One region of the Halomonas sp. ND22Bw genome, then DNA from elsewhere that is predicted to be linked to it. Evidence: riboswitches for the same ligand, from Rfam matches in the RefSeq annotation. Region 1 holds a riboswitch; the other holds the start of a gene.

The links. A riboswitch is a leader RNA that binds a small molecule or an ion and turns the genes downstream of it on or off. The one in region 1 is predicted to bind thiamine pyrophosphate.
Region 2: it holds a riboswitch for thiamine pyrophosphate, as region 1 does, so the genes downstream of both, thiM (hydroxyethylthiazole kinase) here and thiC (phosphomethylpyrimidine synthase ThiC) in region 1, are expected to answer to the same signal.

Annotation. Positions count from the first base shown of each region.
Region 1 is NZ_PXWD01000005.1:173,715-181,031, reverse strand. Features, by position in the region: gene CVH10_RS09010 (sugar phosphorylase) at 1-39, opposite strand, end outside; gene CVH10_RS09005 (heavy metal translocating P-type ATPase) at 201-2,459, shown strand; gene thiC (phosphomethylpyrimidine synthase ThiC) at 2,532-4,421, opposite strand; TPP riboswitch at 4,498-4,617, opposite strand; gene tenA (thiaminase II) at 4,811-5,479, opposite strand; TPP riboswitch at 5,570-5,730, opposite strand; gene mdoH (glucans biosynthesis glucosyltransferase MdoH) at 5,819-7,317, opposite strand, start outside.
Region 2 is NZ_PXWD01000003.1:22,097-29,413, forward strand. Features, by position in the region: gene CVH10_RS27225 (AMP-binding protein) at 1-1,777, shown strand, start outside; gene CVH10_RS05225 (SDR family oxidoreductase) at 1,764-2,582, shown strand; gene CVH10_RS05230 (response regulator transcription factor) at 2,654-3,349, shown strand; gene CVH10_RS05235 (ATP-binding protein) at 3,346-4,707, shown strand; gene CVH10_RS05240 (hypothetical protein) at 4,818-5,108, shown strand; TPP riboswitch at 5,157-5,259, shown strand; gene thiM (hydroxyethylthiazole kinase) at 5,292-6,110, shown strand; gene thiE (thiamine phosphate synthase) at 6,100-6,720, shown strand; gene CVH10_RS05255 (DMT family transporter) at 6,800-7,317, opposite strand, start outside.

The sequences.
Region 1 (7,317 bases):
CTCGGCGCCAAGTGGCGTCGAAAGGGAAGGTGCCGGCATGGCGATCGCCTCTCGTTGGGGGTTTCCTTAAGCATGCAGGCCGCGTGCCAGCTGTCCATGCTGACGGTGTCGTGCCCGGCATCATCACCGCTTGAGTCTATAGCGGCTAGAGGCTATAGGCTGATGCCATGTTCCGATGTCGGGCTCCCGAGGAGGTCAGGATGGCGCAAGACGCCGCAAAGGATGCACACCAGCGACACCAGTGGCGCGTGGACGGCATGGACTGTCCGAGCTGTGCCGGCAAGATCCGCGGCGCGCTGGAGCGTCTGGATGGCGTGGGTGACGTGCAGGTCTCGGTCATGCAGGGCTCGCTGGCCCTCGATCTGGATACCGGCCGCACGGCGCCCGAGGACGTGGAGTCGCTGGTCGAACGGCTGGGCTATGGCGTTCGGCGACAGTCGGCGCAGGACGATGCCGAGGCGCCTTCGGGCGCCGGCTGCTGTGCCGGTCGCGATCATGCCGATCATTTCCGTCGGGGTGATGACGCCTCGCCCCGGCGCTGGCATGCCACCGCCAAGGGGCGCCAGGTGCTGGCCACCGGGGCGGCGCTCGGCGTGGCCACGCTGCTGCGCTTCACCGTCGGAACGGAGGTGGCCCACTGGGCTTTCCTGGCGGCCTGCCTGATCGGACTGGCGCCGGTCGCTCGCCGTGCGGTGAGTGCGGCGCGGCTCGGCATGCCGTTCACCATCGAGATGCTGATGACCCTCGCCGCCGGTGGCGCGCTGATCATCGGCGCCGCCGAGGAGGCGGCCATGGTGGTGCTGCTGTTCGCGATCGGCGAGATCCTCGAGAGCGTGGCCACCGACCGGGCCCGCTCGGGCATCCGTGCGCTGTCCGACCTGGTGCCCAGGGAAGCGAGGCGCGAGGCCGCCGACGGCGAGATCCACACCGTGGAGGCGTCTCGGCTGGCGGTCGGACAGGTGGTGGTGGTGCGGCCGGGTGACCGGATCCCCGCCGATGCCACCATTCTCGAAGGCCGCTCGTCGATCGACGAGTCGCCGGTGACCGGCGAGTCGGTGCCGCGGGCTCGAGGCGAGGGTGACGAGGTCTTCGCCGGCTCGATCAATCACGATGCGGTGCTGCGGCTGCGGGTGTCCCGGCCGCAGCAGGACAACACCATCGCGCGCATCATCCGGCTGGTGGAAGAGGCTCAGGAGGCGCGGGCGCCCACCGAGCGCTTCATCGACCGCTTCAGCCGTGTCTATATGCCGGCGGTGGTCGGCCTGGCGGTGCTGGTGGCCGTGGTGCCGCCGCTGGCGTTGGGCGGCGACTGGGGCGAGTGGACCTATCGCGCCCTGGCGCTGCTGCTGATCGGATGCCCCTGCGCGCTGGTGATCTCGGTGCCGGCGTCGATCGCCTCGTCGCTGTCCAGCGGCGCCCGGCACGGGCTGTTGCTCAAGGGCGGCGCGGTGATGGAAGCCGCGGCCCGCACCGAGGCGGTGGCCTTCGACAAGACCGGCACCCTGACCGAGGGACGGCCGCGAGTGACCGACGTGGTGCCGGCAGGCGTCGACGTCGCCGCGCAAGACGTGCTCGCCCTGGCGGCGAGCCTCGAGCGAGACGCCAGCCATCCGCTGGCGCGGGCGGTGCTCGAGCACGCGGCCTCGCTCGGCGTCGGGCCCTCGATCGTCACCGAGGCGCGGGCGGTGCCCGGCCAGGGCGTCGAGGCGCTGATCGAGGGCCGTCGGGCCTTCGTCGGCGCGCCGCGCCACGCGGCCGAACGCGGCACGCTGGCCGAGGGCATGGCTGAGCGACTCGAGGCCCTCGAGGCCGAGGGCAAGACGGTGATCGTGGCGGTCGAGGACGGCGTGGCGCTGGGGGCCATCGCTCTGCGCGACGAGCCGCGGCCCGATGCCGAGGCCGGCGTGCAGGCGCTGTCGGCGCTGGGCGTGCGCTCGGTGATGCTGACCGGCGACAACGATCGCACCGCCGCGGCCATCGCCGGGCGCCTCGGGATCGAGCGTCGCGCCGGGCTTATGCCGGAGGGCAAGGTCGAGGCGATCCGTGAGCTCGCCGGCCATGAGCGGACGATGATGATCGGTGACGGCATCAACGACGCTCCGGCGCTGGCCAGCGCCCAGGTGGGCGTGGCCATGGGCTCGGGCACCGACGTGGCGCTGGAGACCGCCGACGGCGCGCTGCTGCGCAACCGGGTGGGCGACGCGGCGGCACTGATCCGGCTGGCGCGGGCGACCATGGCCAACATCCGCCAGAACATCGCCATCGCCCTGGGGCTGAAGGGGCTGTTCCTGGTCACCACCGTGCTCGGCATCACCGGGCTGTGGCTGGCGATCCTGGCCGACACCGGCGCCACCGTGCTGGTCACGCTCAACGCCCTGCGGCTGCTGCGCTTCGCGCCGGGCGATCGTGACTCGACGCAAGACGACGTGGCGGTTGCCGCCTCGCCCGCGGCAAGCTGAACCAGACTGGCGGCCTACAAGAACGCCGCGCCGGCTGATTGCCGGCGCGGCGTTCTGCATCCAGGCGCGAGGTCAGACCTCCTTGTACAGCTCGGCGCCCTCTTGGCGGAACTTCTCGGCCTGCTCCTCCATGCCCTTCATCACAGCGTCCTGGTCGCCGTCGAGGCCCTTGTCCTTGGCGTAGTCGCGGACCTCCTGGCTGATCTTCATCGAGCAGAACTTGGGCCCGCACATGGAGCAGAAGTGCGCCACCTTGGCCGAGTCCTTGGGCAGGGTCTCGTCGTGGTATTCCCGGGCGGTGTCCGGGTCGAGGCCCAGGTTGAACTGGTCCTCCCAGCGGAACTCGAAGCGCGCCTTCGACAGGGCATTGTCACGGCGCTGGGCGGCCGGGTGACCCTTCGCGAGATCAGCAGCATGCGCGGCGATCTTGTAGGTGATGATGCCGGTCTTGACGTCGTCCTTGTTGGGCAGGCCCAGGTGCTCCTTGGGCGTCACGTAGCAGAGCATGGCGCAGCCGTACCAGCCGATCATCGCCGCCCCGATGCCGGAGGTGATGTGGTCGTAGCCCGGCGCGATATCGGTGGTCAGCGGCCCGAGGGTGTAGAAGGGCGCCTCGTCGCACTCGCGGAGCTGCTTGTCCATGTTCTCCTTGATCAGGTGCATGGGCACGTGGCCGGGGCCCTCGATCATCACCTGGACGTCGTGCTCCCAGGCGATGCGGGTCAGCTCGCCGAGTGTCTCGAGCTCGGCGAACTGGGCCTCGTCGTTGGCGTCGGCCACCGAACCCGGGCGCAGGCCGTCGCCCAGCGAGAAGGCGACGTCGTAGCGCTTGCAGATCTCGCAGATCTCCTCGAAGTGCTCGTAGAGAAAGCTTTCGCGGTGGTGGTAGAGGCACCACTTGGCCATGATCGAGCCGCCGCGGGAGACGATGCCGGTGGTGCGTCTGGCGGTGAGCGGCACGTAGCGCAGCAGCACGCCGGCGTGGATGGTGAAGTAGTCGACGCCTTGCTCGGCCTGCTCGATCAGGGTGTCGCGGAACACCTCCCAGGTCAGGTCCTCGGCCACGCCGTTGACCTTCTCCAGCGCCTGGTAGATCGGCACGGTGCCGATCGGCACCGGGGCGTTGCGGATGATCCACTCGCGGGTCTCGTGGATGTTCTCCCCGGTGGACAGGTCCATGATGGTGTCGGCGCCCCAGCGGATGCCCCAGGTCATCTTGTCGACCTCGTCCTCGATGGACGAGGTGACCGCCGAGTTGCCGAGGTTGCCGTTGATCTTCACCAGGAAGTTGCGGCCGATGATCATCGGCTCGGATTCCGGGTGGTTGATGTTGTTGGGGATGATGGCGCGACCCGCGGCCACCTCGTCGCGCACGAACTCAGGCGTGATCTCCTCGGGCAGGCGGGCGCCGAAGGCCTCGCCCGGATGCTGGTGGCCGAGGAGGCGCTCGACCTCCTCGCTGCCCATCGTCTGACGCTTCTGGTTTTCCCGAATGGCGATGAATTCCATCTCGGGGGTGATGATGCCCTGGCGCGCATAGTGCAGCTGGGTGACGTTCTTCCCTGCCTTGGCCCGGCGGGGCGTGCGGGTCAGCTCGAAGCGCAGCGGGGCGAGCATCGGGTCGTTGGCGCGGCGCCGGCCGTACTCCGAGGTCGGGCCGTCGAGGAACTCGGTGTCGTCGCGGGCCTCGATCCAGGCGCGGCGCAGCTCGGGCAGGCCGCGGCGCAGGTCGATGTTGGCCTCGGGGTCGGTGTAGGGGCCGGAAGTGTCGTAGACCAGCAGTGGCGGGTTTTCTTCATCTGCGCCGGAGGTCTTGGTCGGCGACAGGCCGATCTCGCGGAAGGGCACGCGGATATCGGGTCGTGAGCCCTCGACGAAGACCTTGCGCGAGCCCGGCAGCGGGGCCACGGCGGCGTCGTCGACGCGGGCGCTCTCGTTGAGGAAATGGGCGGTCTTGCTCATGGTCGTGCTCCCTTGGCTTGAATGGTTCGTCAGGGAGGACCGTCGGGGAGGACAGGGGCGGCCGGCGCCGAGGCGCCGCCGCGTGTCGCTTGATCCCTACGCTGGTCCTAGCCAGTTCAGGTTCAACGGGATCCATGCTTGGGCGCCTCGCGCCGCATGATCTCAGCCGTCTTCAACGGCACCCCGTCAAGCGTGGTGTGCCCGCTGTGGTGGCGGGCCTTATTGCATCATGTTGTCTGTTTGGTCCGGGCTCGCCGCAGAGCCGGGGAAGGCCGAAGAGGAGGTCCTACGCCAGGGATGGCGTCGGTAGCGTACAGGGAAGTATTCACAGCGCCTCCTCGGAGGCCTTCCCCGGCGATTCCTGTCTCAACGGCCAGCTTGCCGCTAAATCAGTCCGCGCGATCCAGGCCCATCTGCCAGAAGTCGATCTCCAGCCGGGTGGCGTCGCGGAACAGTCGCGCCAGCTGGTCGAAGCGCGCCGGCGTCACCTCACTGAGCCGCGCGTCCAGCCAGGCGATCTCGGCGTGCATCGCCTGCTGGAACTCGTCGCCCTGATACATGGCGATCCAGGCGTCATAGGGGTTGGCGTCGCCGCGCACGGTGAACGGCTGGGCCTGAAGCCAGTTGGCGATCTCGCCGTAGCCCACCAGGCAGGGGGCCAGCGCCACGCGCAGGTCGAGCAGGTCGCCGCGGCTGCCGGCGTCGAGCACGAAGCGGGTGTAGGCCAGGGTGGCGCGGGCCTCGGGCAGCGCCGCCAGGTCGTCCTCGCCGATGCCCCAGTCGCGGCAGAAGCCGCGGTGCAGGTCCAGCTCGACGTCGAGGATGGTCTTCAGGCCGTCGAAGGCCTGGCGTAGCTCGTCCAGGTCGCGGCTCTTGTAGGCGGCCAGGGCGTAGGCGCGGGCGAAGTGGATCAGGAACAGGTAGTCCTGCTGCAGGTAGTGGCGGAAGGAGTCCGCCTCGAGCGTGCCGGCGCCCAGGGCGCGGACGAAGTCGTGCTCGGTGTAGGCGCGCCAGTCGGCCTGGCAGGCGGCGGTGAGATCACTGAAGCGACGGCCCATCTTGCCTCCGATTCCGATGAGAGCGGATGCCGGGGGGGCGCACGGGCGTAGCGGAAGCGGGAAGGGAGAGCCGGGGCACAAGGAGGGCGCGCCGGCCCGCCGCCTGATTCCCTACGCCGGTTCACGTGCGGCGCGTGCCACACCCACCCGGATCAGGTTCCACGGGACCAGCGCTGGGTTCTGTCTCGAACGTCGTCGAGCGTGAACCTGCGCCATCTCAGCCGGTTCCACCGGCACCCCGTCAAGCGAATGGGCCGAGTCTAGCAGCTTGGCGGGCGACGAACACCCCTCTCATCCCCCTTGTCATCACTCCTGTCGTCATCCCGGACGCCGCGACGATCACTTGCCCTGGACGGCGCTCGCCTCGGCGCTCGACGTCCGCGCCCAGTCGCCGCCGAAGGACTGGATCGGCATCTCGCAGGGCCGCTCGGCCGGCGGTGCGGCGGGATCGCCGGCCGCCTCGAGATCCAGCGGCGCCGGCTCGGCCTCGAGCACCGCCGGCGGGGCGGTCTCGCCGGGCACCAGCAGCAGGCCGCGCCGGCGCAGGCCATGCCCGATCGTCAGGCTGCTGCTCCAGCGCACCAGCGGCGCGGCTAGCATCAGCCCTAGCCATACCGGCGTCAGCCACCAGAAGAAGGTCGGCGTGGCCCACCAGGTCACGCCCGCCCAGCAGAGGCCGACCAGGCTGCCCGGCCAGGTGTGACGCAGCGCCTCGCGCCAGGGCAGGGCGCGCCCCTCGCGCGACTGCGGGTTCCAGGCCACGGTGAGGCCGCTGAAGACCTCGATCACGAAGCGGCTGTGGAAGACCATCATCAGCGGCGCGATCAGCATCGCGAACAGCGCCTCCAGCAGGGCGCTGGCGACCAGCCTGCCGCGCCCGCCGTAGCGGGACGGCGCTCGGCACAGGGCCAGCACTACGCCCAGCAGCTTGGGCGTCAGCAGCATCGCCAGGGTGCCGCCGAGCAGCGGCATGATCAGGTTGGGTGGGGCGATCGGCCAGTCCGGGAACAGCTGGGCGTCGGAGGTGAAGAAGTTGGGCGCGATCAGGGCGCGCAGCAGGGCATCGGCGGTGCTGACCGCGAGGATCGCCAGCCAGATCAGCGACGACAGGTAGGCCAGAGCGCCGCACAGGAAGTGCACCCGGCTGACCATGTGCAGGCCGCCGGCGCCCAGCAGGCGCAGGTGCTGCAGGTTGCCCTGGACCCAGCGGCGGTCGCGCTTGGCGTAGTCGAGGATATGGCTCGGCATCTCCTCGAAGCTGCCGCCGAGGTCGGTGCGCATGCGCACCTCCCAGCCGGCGCGCCGCAGCAGCGCGGCCTCGACGAAGTCGTGGCTGAGGATGTCGCCGCCCAGCGGTGGGCGTCCGGGCAGCTCGGGCAGGCCGGCATGCCGGATGAAGGGCGCCACGCGCAGGATGGCGTTGTGGCCGAAGTAGTTGGCGGCGTCGGACTGCCAGAAGCTCAGCCCGGCGGCCAGCATCGGCGAGTAGACCGCCGCCGCGAACTGGTTGGCGCGCCCGAAGAGGCTGTCCTGGCGCACGGGAATCGGCACCGTCTGCAGCAGCCCGAGGCGCGGATTGGCCTCCATCTGGGCGATCAGCTCATGCACGGTATCGCCGCTCATCACGCTGTCGGCGTCGAGCACCAGCATGAAGTCGTAGCGCTGCCCCCAGCGTTGGCAGAAGTCGCCGAGGTTGCCGGCCTTGCGGCCGGCGTTGCTGTCGCGATGGCGGTAGTGCAGCCGGCAATGGCCGGACAGCCGCCGCTGCAGCGCCGCCATGACGGCCTTCTCCTCGGCCACCACGGCCTCGTCGGTGCTGTCGCTGAGCACGAAGGCCT
Region 2 (7,317 bases), on a different contig from region 1:
CTTCACCTCCGGCACCAGCGCCGCGCCCAAGGGCGTGTGCCTGGACACCGAGGCGGTGCTGGCGGTGGCGATCAGCCTCGCCGAGGCAGTCGCCCCGGCCGGCATCGAGCGCCACCTGGCGATGCTGCCGCTGGCCACCCTGCTCGAGAACCTCGGCGGGCTCTACCTGCCTCTGTGGCTCGGCGCCGGGGTGGCGCTGCCCGGCGCCGCCGAGCTCGGCTGGCAGGGCGCCAGCGGCTTCGACGCCGAAGCCGCGCTGGCCGCCATCGAACGCTACCGGCCGCACAGTCTGATCCTGGTGCCCCAGCAGCTCCAGGCACTGGTGGACGCCGCCCCGACCGCACCCGAGGGGCTGCGGCTGGTGGCGGTGGGCGGCGCCCGGGTCGCCGCGCCGCTGCTCGAGCGCGCCCTGGCCGCCGGCTGGCCGGTGGCGGAGGGCTACGGCCTCTCCGAGTGCGCCTCGGTGGTGTGTCTCAACCGGCCCGGCGAGACGCCCCACGGCGTCGGCCGCCCGCTGCCCCACGCCCGGGTGCGCCTGAGCGCCGACGGCGAGGTCGAGGTGAGCGGCGCCACCATGCTCGGCTATCTGGGCGAGCCGCCGGTCGCCGGCTGGCACGCCACCGGCGACCTCGGCCGCCGGGAGGGCGATGGCCTGGTGCTGGAAGGCCGCCGCCGCGAGGTCTTCATCACCGCCTATGGGCGCAACGTCGATCCCCAGTGGGTCGAGGGCGTGCTCGCCACCCGGCCGGGCATCGGCCAGGCCCTGGTCCACGGCGAGGCCCTGGCCCACAACCGGGCGCTGATCGTGCCCGCCGCCGTGGGCCTGTCCGACGCGGCCATCGACGCCGAGATCAAGGCCGCCAACGCCACCCTGCCGGACTACGCCCGGGTGAGCGAATGGCGCCGCTGCGCGCCCTTCACCCCGCACAACGACCAGCTGACGGCCAACGGCCGCCTGCGCCGCGCGGCCATCCTGGCCGCCTACCGGGACTGGCTGACCCGCCCCGGCGCGGACGACACCACGACCGACGCATCTGCCCGCCCCATCACGACCGACCCATCACGACCACCGAGGAGTGACTTCATGAGTGCCTATCAACGCCTGCAGGACGCCACCCGCGCCGAGCGCGAATGGCTGCTCGACACGCCCATGATGACCCGCGCCATGCAGGGCGAGATCGGGCGCGACGAGTACCTGGCCTTCCTCGGCCAGGCCTACCACCACGTGCGCTTCACGGTGCCGCTGATGATGGCCTGCGGCGCCCGCCTGCCCGACCGGCTGGGCTGGCTGCGCGGCGCCCTGGTGGAGTACGTCGAGGAGGAATACGGCCACGAGCAGTGGATCCTCGACGACATCCGCGCCGCCGGCGGCGACCCCGAGGCGGCGGCCGCCGCCACGCCCGACCCGGCCACGACGCTGATGGTGGCCTACGTGCGCGACCGGATCGAGCACGGCAATCCGGTGGCCTTCTTCGGCATGGTCCAGGTGCTCGAGGGCACCAGCACCGCGGTGGCCACCCGCGCCGCCGAACAGCTCCAGGCGAGCCTCGGGCTGCCCGACGACGCCGTGCGCTACCTGAGCTCCCACGGCAGCCTCGATATCGGCCACCTGGCCTTCTTCGAGACGCTGATCGACCGCCTGGAGGAAGACGATCTGAACGCGGTGATCGAGGGCGCGCGCATGGTCTATCGCCTCTACGGCGCCATGTTCCGGGGCATCACCGCCCGCTGCACGGGGGGCGAAGCCGCCCGGGAGCTGACCGATGCGCTGGTCTGAACCGCACTATCTCACCCAGGGCTGGCCCGGCCAGCGGGTGCTGATCACCGGCGCCAGCGGCGGCATCGGCCAGGCGCTGGTCGACGAGCTTGCCGCGGCCGGCGCCCAGCTGCTGGTCACCGGGCGCGACGCCGAGGTCCTGGAGCGGCTGTGCCGACGGCATCCCGGCCAGATCACGGCCCAGCCCGCCGACCTCACCCGCGCCGAGGATCGCGCCCGGCTGGTGGCCGTCGCCGAGCGGCTGGAATGCACCATGCTGATCAACGCCGCCGGCGCCAACCGCGCCGAGCTGTTCCAGGACAGCGACGACGAGGCCATCGAGCGCCTGGTGGCGATCAACCTGACCGCGACCCTGCAGCTGACCCGCGCCATGCTGCCGCCGCTGTGCCGCGCCGAACAGGGCCTGGTGGTCAACCTGGGCTCGGCCTTCGGCCATATCGGCTACCCCGGCCAGGCCACCTACTGCGCCACCAAGTTCGCGCTCTACGGCTTCACCCAGGCGCTGCGCCGGGAGCTCGCGGATTCGCCGATCGCGGTGCACTACATCGCCCCGAGGGCCACCCGCACCGCCATGAACGCCCCGGCCATGGAGGAGATGAACCGGGCGCTGGGCAACGCCATGGACGATCCGGAGACGGTGGCCGTCCAGATCCGCCGCGCCATCGAACGCGGTCGCAAGGAGACCCGCCTGGGCCGCGCCGAACCGATCTTCGCGCGGCTCAACGCCCTGTGGCCGGGGCTGATCGATCGCGCCCTGCGCCGCCAGCTGCCCACCATCCGCCGCTTCATCGCCCCGCCACCCTGAGCCGCCAGGGTCGACAGGCGCGGCCTCCGAGGCGAGTATCGGCATGACCGGAGCACCGACAAGGAAGGCCCATGCGCATACTGCTGGTGGAAGACGATCCCAGCCTGGCGTCGGGCATTCGCCTGGCGCTGAAACCCGAGCACTACACCGTCGACATCCTCGGCGACGGCATCGAGGCCCTCAACGCCCTGCGCGACGAGGAGCCCTTCGATGCCGTCATCCTCGACCTGGGCCTGCCCCGGCTCGACGGCATCGACCTGCTCACGCGGCTGCGCCGCGGCGGCCATCGCGTGCCGGTGCTGGTGCTGACCGCCCGCGACGGCATCGAGCAGCGCATCCAGGGCCTGGATGCCGGGGCCGACGACTACCTGACCAAACCCTTCGAGGTCGACGAGCTCAAGGCACGGCTGCGCGCCCTGCTGCGCCGCAGCCAGGGCCTGGTCAGCAGCGAGCTGCGCCACCGCGGCGTGGTGCTCGACCCGGAGAACCGCCGCGTCACCTACCAGGGCCAGCCGGTCACGCTGTCGCGCCGCGAGTTCACCCTGCTGCAGGAATTCCTCAGCCACCCCGGCCACGCCTTCACCCGCGACACCCTGGCCCGCCTGCTCTACGGCTGGGACGAGGACGTGGAGAGCAACGCCATCGAGGTCCACGTTCACCACCTGCGCAGGAAGCTGGCCCCGGAGCTGATCCGCACCCTGCGCGGCATCGGCTACATCATGGACAAGGCCCCGGCGGACGAGGCCCCCGGGAACAGGATCCCATGAGCTCCATCCGCCGCCGCACCCTGGGCATCGCGCTGCTGGTGGTCGCGCTGTGCATGCTGGCGATCGGCGTGACCAGCTATCGCGACGCCGCCCGCGAAGTGGCGGCGCTATTCGACGCCCGCCTGGCCCAGCAGGCCCGGCTGATGGAAGGCCTGGTGCGCACGCCGCTGCCCGAGGCCCGGCGCGAGGCGCTGCTGGCGAGCCTCGACGACGCCCTGCGCCGCAACACGCCGGGCACCGACGGCGGCCACCGCTACGAAGGCGAGGTGGCCTTCCAGGTCTGGCGCGACGAGCTGCTGCTGCTGCGCTCCGCCGGCGCGCCGACCGCGCCGTTCACCGAGCGTCGTGCCGGCTACGGCGACGCGACCCTGGACGGACGCGAGTGGCGCGTCTTCGTCCTCGGCGACGACGACCTGCGGGTGCTGGTCGGCGAGCGCGGCGACGTGCGCGGCGAGCTGGTCCGGGGCATCGCCCTGCGCACCCTGGTACCGGACCTCGTGGGCCTGCCGGCACTGGCGGTGCTGCTGTGGTGGGCGATCGGCTGGGGGCTGCGGCCGCTGTCACGGCTGGCCGCCCAGATCGAAGCCCGCGACCCCCAGCGCCTGAACCCGCTGCCCGACGACCCACTGCCCCGCGAGCTGGCCACCATCGTCGGCGCCCTCAACGGCCTGCTGGCGCGGATCCGCACCCTGCGGGCCCGCGAGAAACGCTTCATCGCCGATGCCGCCCACGAGCTGCGCACCCCGCTGACGGTGCTCGACCTGCACGCCCAGAACGCCCTGGCCACCGAGGATCCGGCGGATCGGCGCGAGGCGCTGACCCTGTTGCGCGACGGCCTGGCCCGCGCCACCCGGCTGGTCGGCCAGCTGCTGACCCTGGCACGCCTGGACCCGGAGCAGGAAGGCGCCCCGGATCAGCGCATCGACCTGCTGCACGAGGTGCGCGAGTCGCTGGCCGAGCTGATGCCGCTGGCCACCGACCACGACCAGAGCCTGCACCTGGAGGCCGACGAGGGGGCCGACTGGGCGCTGACCACCGAGCCCGGCGCCGTCACCACCCTGATCAAGAACCTGGTCGGCAACGCCATCCGTCACTCCCCCGCCGGCAGCCGCATCGACGTGGCACTGACGGCGGAAGAGCGAGCGCTGGTGCTGCGGGTGGACGACAGCGGGCCCGGCATCCCCGAGGACGGCCGCCAGCAGGCGCTGGCGCGCTTCCACCGCGGCGGTGCGGGGGCCGGGGCCGGCCTCGGGCTGTCCATCGTCGACCGTCTGGTACAGCGCCACGGCGGCCGCCTGACGCTGGGCGACGCCCCCGGTGGCGGGCTGCGCGTGAGCGTGCGGCTGCCCCGCGCCTGACACGGCATCGTCATGTCGCTCCCTTAGCGTTGGTGTAAGCCGACTTTAAGCCAACGCCGTTACGGTGGTGGGCTGGATCGCCCAACGACAACCGGAAAGGAGACATCGACATGCACGCCATGCCCCCGACCTCTCTCGACGCCGCCCTGCGCCGCCCCCTGTGGCTGGCCCTGGGCGGCGTGCTGCTGCTCGTCGTCGAATGGCTGATCAGCCCCTGGGGCGTGGGCAGCCTGCCACTGGCGCTGGTCGCCCTGGCCGCCGGCGCCGCCTTGCTGCTTCGCCCCCTGAACGCGGCGCTGCGCCTCGAACCCGAGGAGGAAGGCAACGGCATGACCGCCGATCTCCAGACCGTCTCCCAGGCCAGCCTGCTGACCCTGGCCGTGCTCCAGCTGGCCGCCTGAGGCGACGCCCGCCGGCTTTACATGCTCCGGGCGAAGAGGGATAGTGAGGCCCGACGACAGGGGCGCCGGGGCGATGATCCGCCGCGGCTGAGAGGCACCCTCACCACCTGACCCGGATAATGCCGGCGGAGGGAGTCGTGCCGGCTCCCTGCGCGGCCGCGCCTCCCGTCGCCAGGAGGCCCGATGCATTCCCTCGATCCCGCGCCGCATCTGGCGCGCGTGCGCCGCACCACCCCGCTGGTTCACAACATCACCAACCACGTGGCGATGAACTTCATGGCCAACGCGCTGCTGGCGCTGGGCGCCTCGCCCGCCATGGTCCACGCCCGCGAGGAAGCCGCCGAGTTCGCCGGCCTGGCCACCGCCCTGACGCTGAACATCGGCACCCTCTCGCCCCACTGGCTCGACGCCATGGACGCCGCCGCCCGCGCCGCCAATGACGCCGGCACGCCCTGGGTGCTCGACCCGGTGGCGGTGGGCGCCACCCGCTTTCGTCGCCAGGCCGGCGCCCGGCTGCTGGCGCTGGGGCCGACCGCGATCCGCGGCAACGCCTCGGAGATCTTGGCGCTGGCCCGACAGGGCGGCGGCGGGCGCGGCGTGGACAGCACCGACAGCGCCGACAGCGCCGAGCGCGCCGCCGTGGCGCTGGCCCGCGAGCATGCCACCGTGGTGGCGGTCACCGGCGAGGTCGACCTGGTCACCGACGGCCGACGCCTGGCGCGGGTCTCCGGCGGCCATGCGCTGATGCCTCGCGTCACCACCATGGGCTGCGCCCTGACCGGCGTGGTCGGCGCCTTCCTGGCCGGCGCCGAGGACCCGTTCGCGGCCACCGTGGCGGCGCTGACCGCCTACGCCGCGGCCGGGGAGCTCGCCGCCGAGACCGCCGCCGGCCCCGGCAGCTTCGCCGTGGCCTTCCTCGACGCCCTCTACGGCCTCGCCCCCGACACCCTCGCCACGCCGCTGGCCGACCGTATCCACCTGGAGCTCACCGATGCGCCTTGATCTGTCCCTCTACCTGGTCACCGACCCCGAGCTGTGCGCCGACCACGGCGTGGAGCAGACCGTGCGGGACGCGGTACGCGGCGGCGTCAGCCTCGTCCAGCTGCGCGACAAGCACGCCGCCGACGCCGAGCTGATCCCGCTGGCCCGGCGCCTGAAGGCCGCCCTGGCCGGCAGCGGCGTGCCGTTGATCATCAACGACCGCCTCGAGGTCGCGCTGGCCAGTCGGGCCGACGGCCTGCACATCGGCCAGGACGACGGCGAGGTCGCCGATGCCCGTGCCGCGCTGGGCCCGGACGCCATCCTCGGCCTCTCGGTGCAGACCCACGAACAGCTGGCACGGCTGGACGCCGGGCGCCTCGACTACCTGGGCCTCGGCCCGGTGTTCGCCACGGCCACCAAGCAGGACCATGCCGCGCCGCTGGGCTTCGGAGGCCTCGCCGCGCTGGCCGCCGCCAGCCCGCTGCCCACGGTGGCGATCGGCGGGCTCAAGGTCGAGCACGTCGAGGCGGTACGCCATGCCGGCGCCGATGGCCTGGCGGTGGTCTCGGCGATCTGTGGCACCCCGGACCCGGAGGCCGCCGCCCGCGCCTTCCCGCCCTTCCACCGCTGACGCCTGGACGGCCATCCCCGAACGCAGGCGGCCCCGCGCGAAAGAGCGCGGGGCCGCCGGGTCGCCGATGCGACCTGCGTCACAGGGAAGGCCGCCGGTTCAGCGCGACGCGCCGCTCCTGATAGGCGATGGCCAGGCCGCTGGCGATGATCAGGCTGCCGCCGGCGAACACCCAGGGATCCGGCATCTCGCCCCAGAAGCCCCAGCCCAGCAGGGTCGCCCACAGCAGCGCCGTGTAGTCGAAGGGCGCGGCGATGGCCGCCGGGGCGTAGCGAAAGGCCTGGGTGATCCCCACCATGGCGCCGACGCCGAGCACCCCGGCGGCCAGGAAGCCCAGCCAGTGCAGCGGCGCCGGCGTCTGCCACACCCAGGGCAGGGTCAGGGAGGCCGCCAGGCAGGGCACCAGGGTGGTATAGAAGACCATGGCCCACAGCTGCTCGCCCTCGCCGTAGCGGCGCGCCGTGATCATGGTCAGGGCATAGAACAGCGCCGCGGCGACCACCACCAGCATGGCGGGCTGGAAACCGGCCGCCCCGGGCCGCACCACCACCAGCACCCCGACGAAGCCGAGCAGCGTGGCCAGCCAGGTCGGACGGT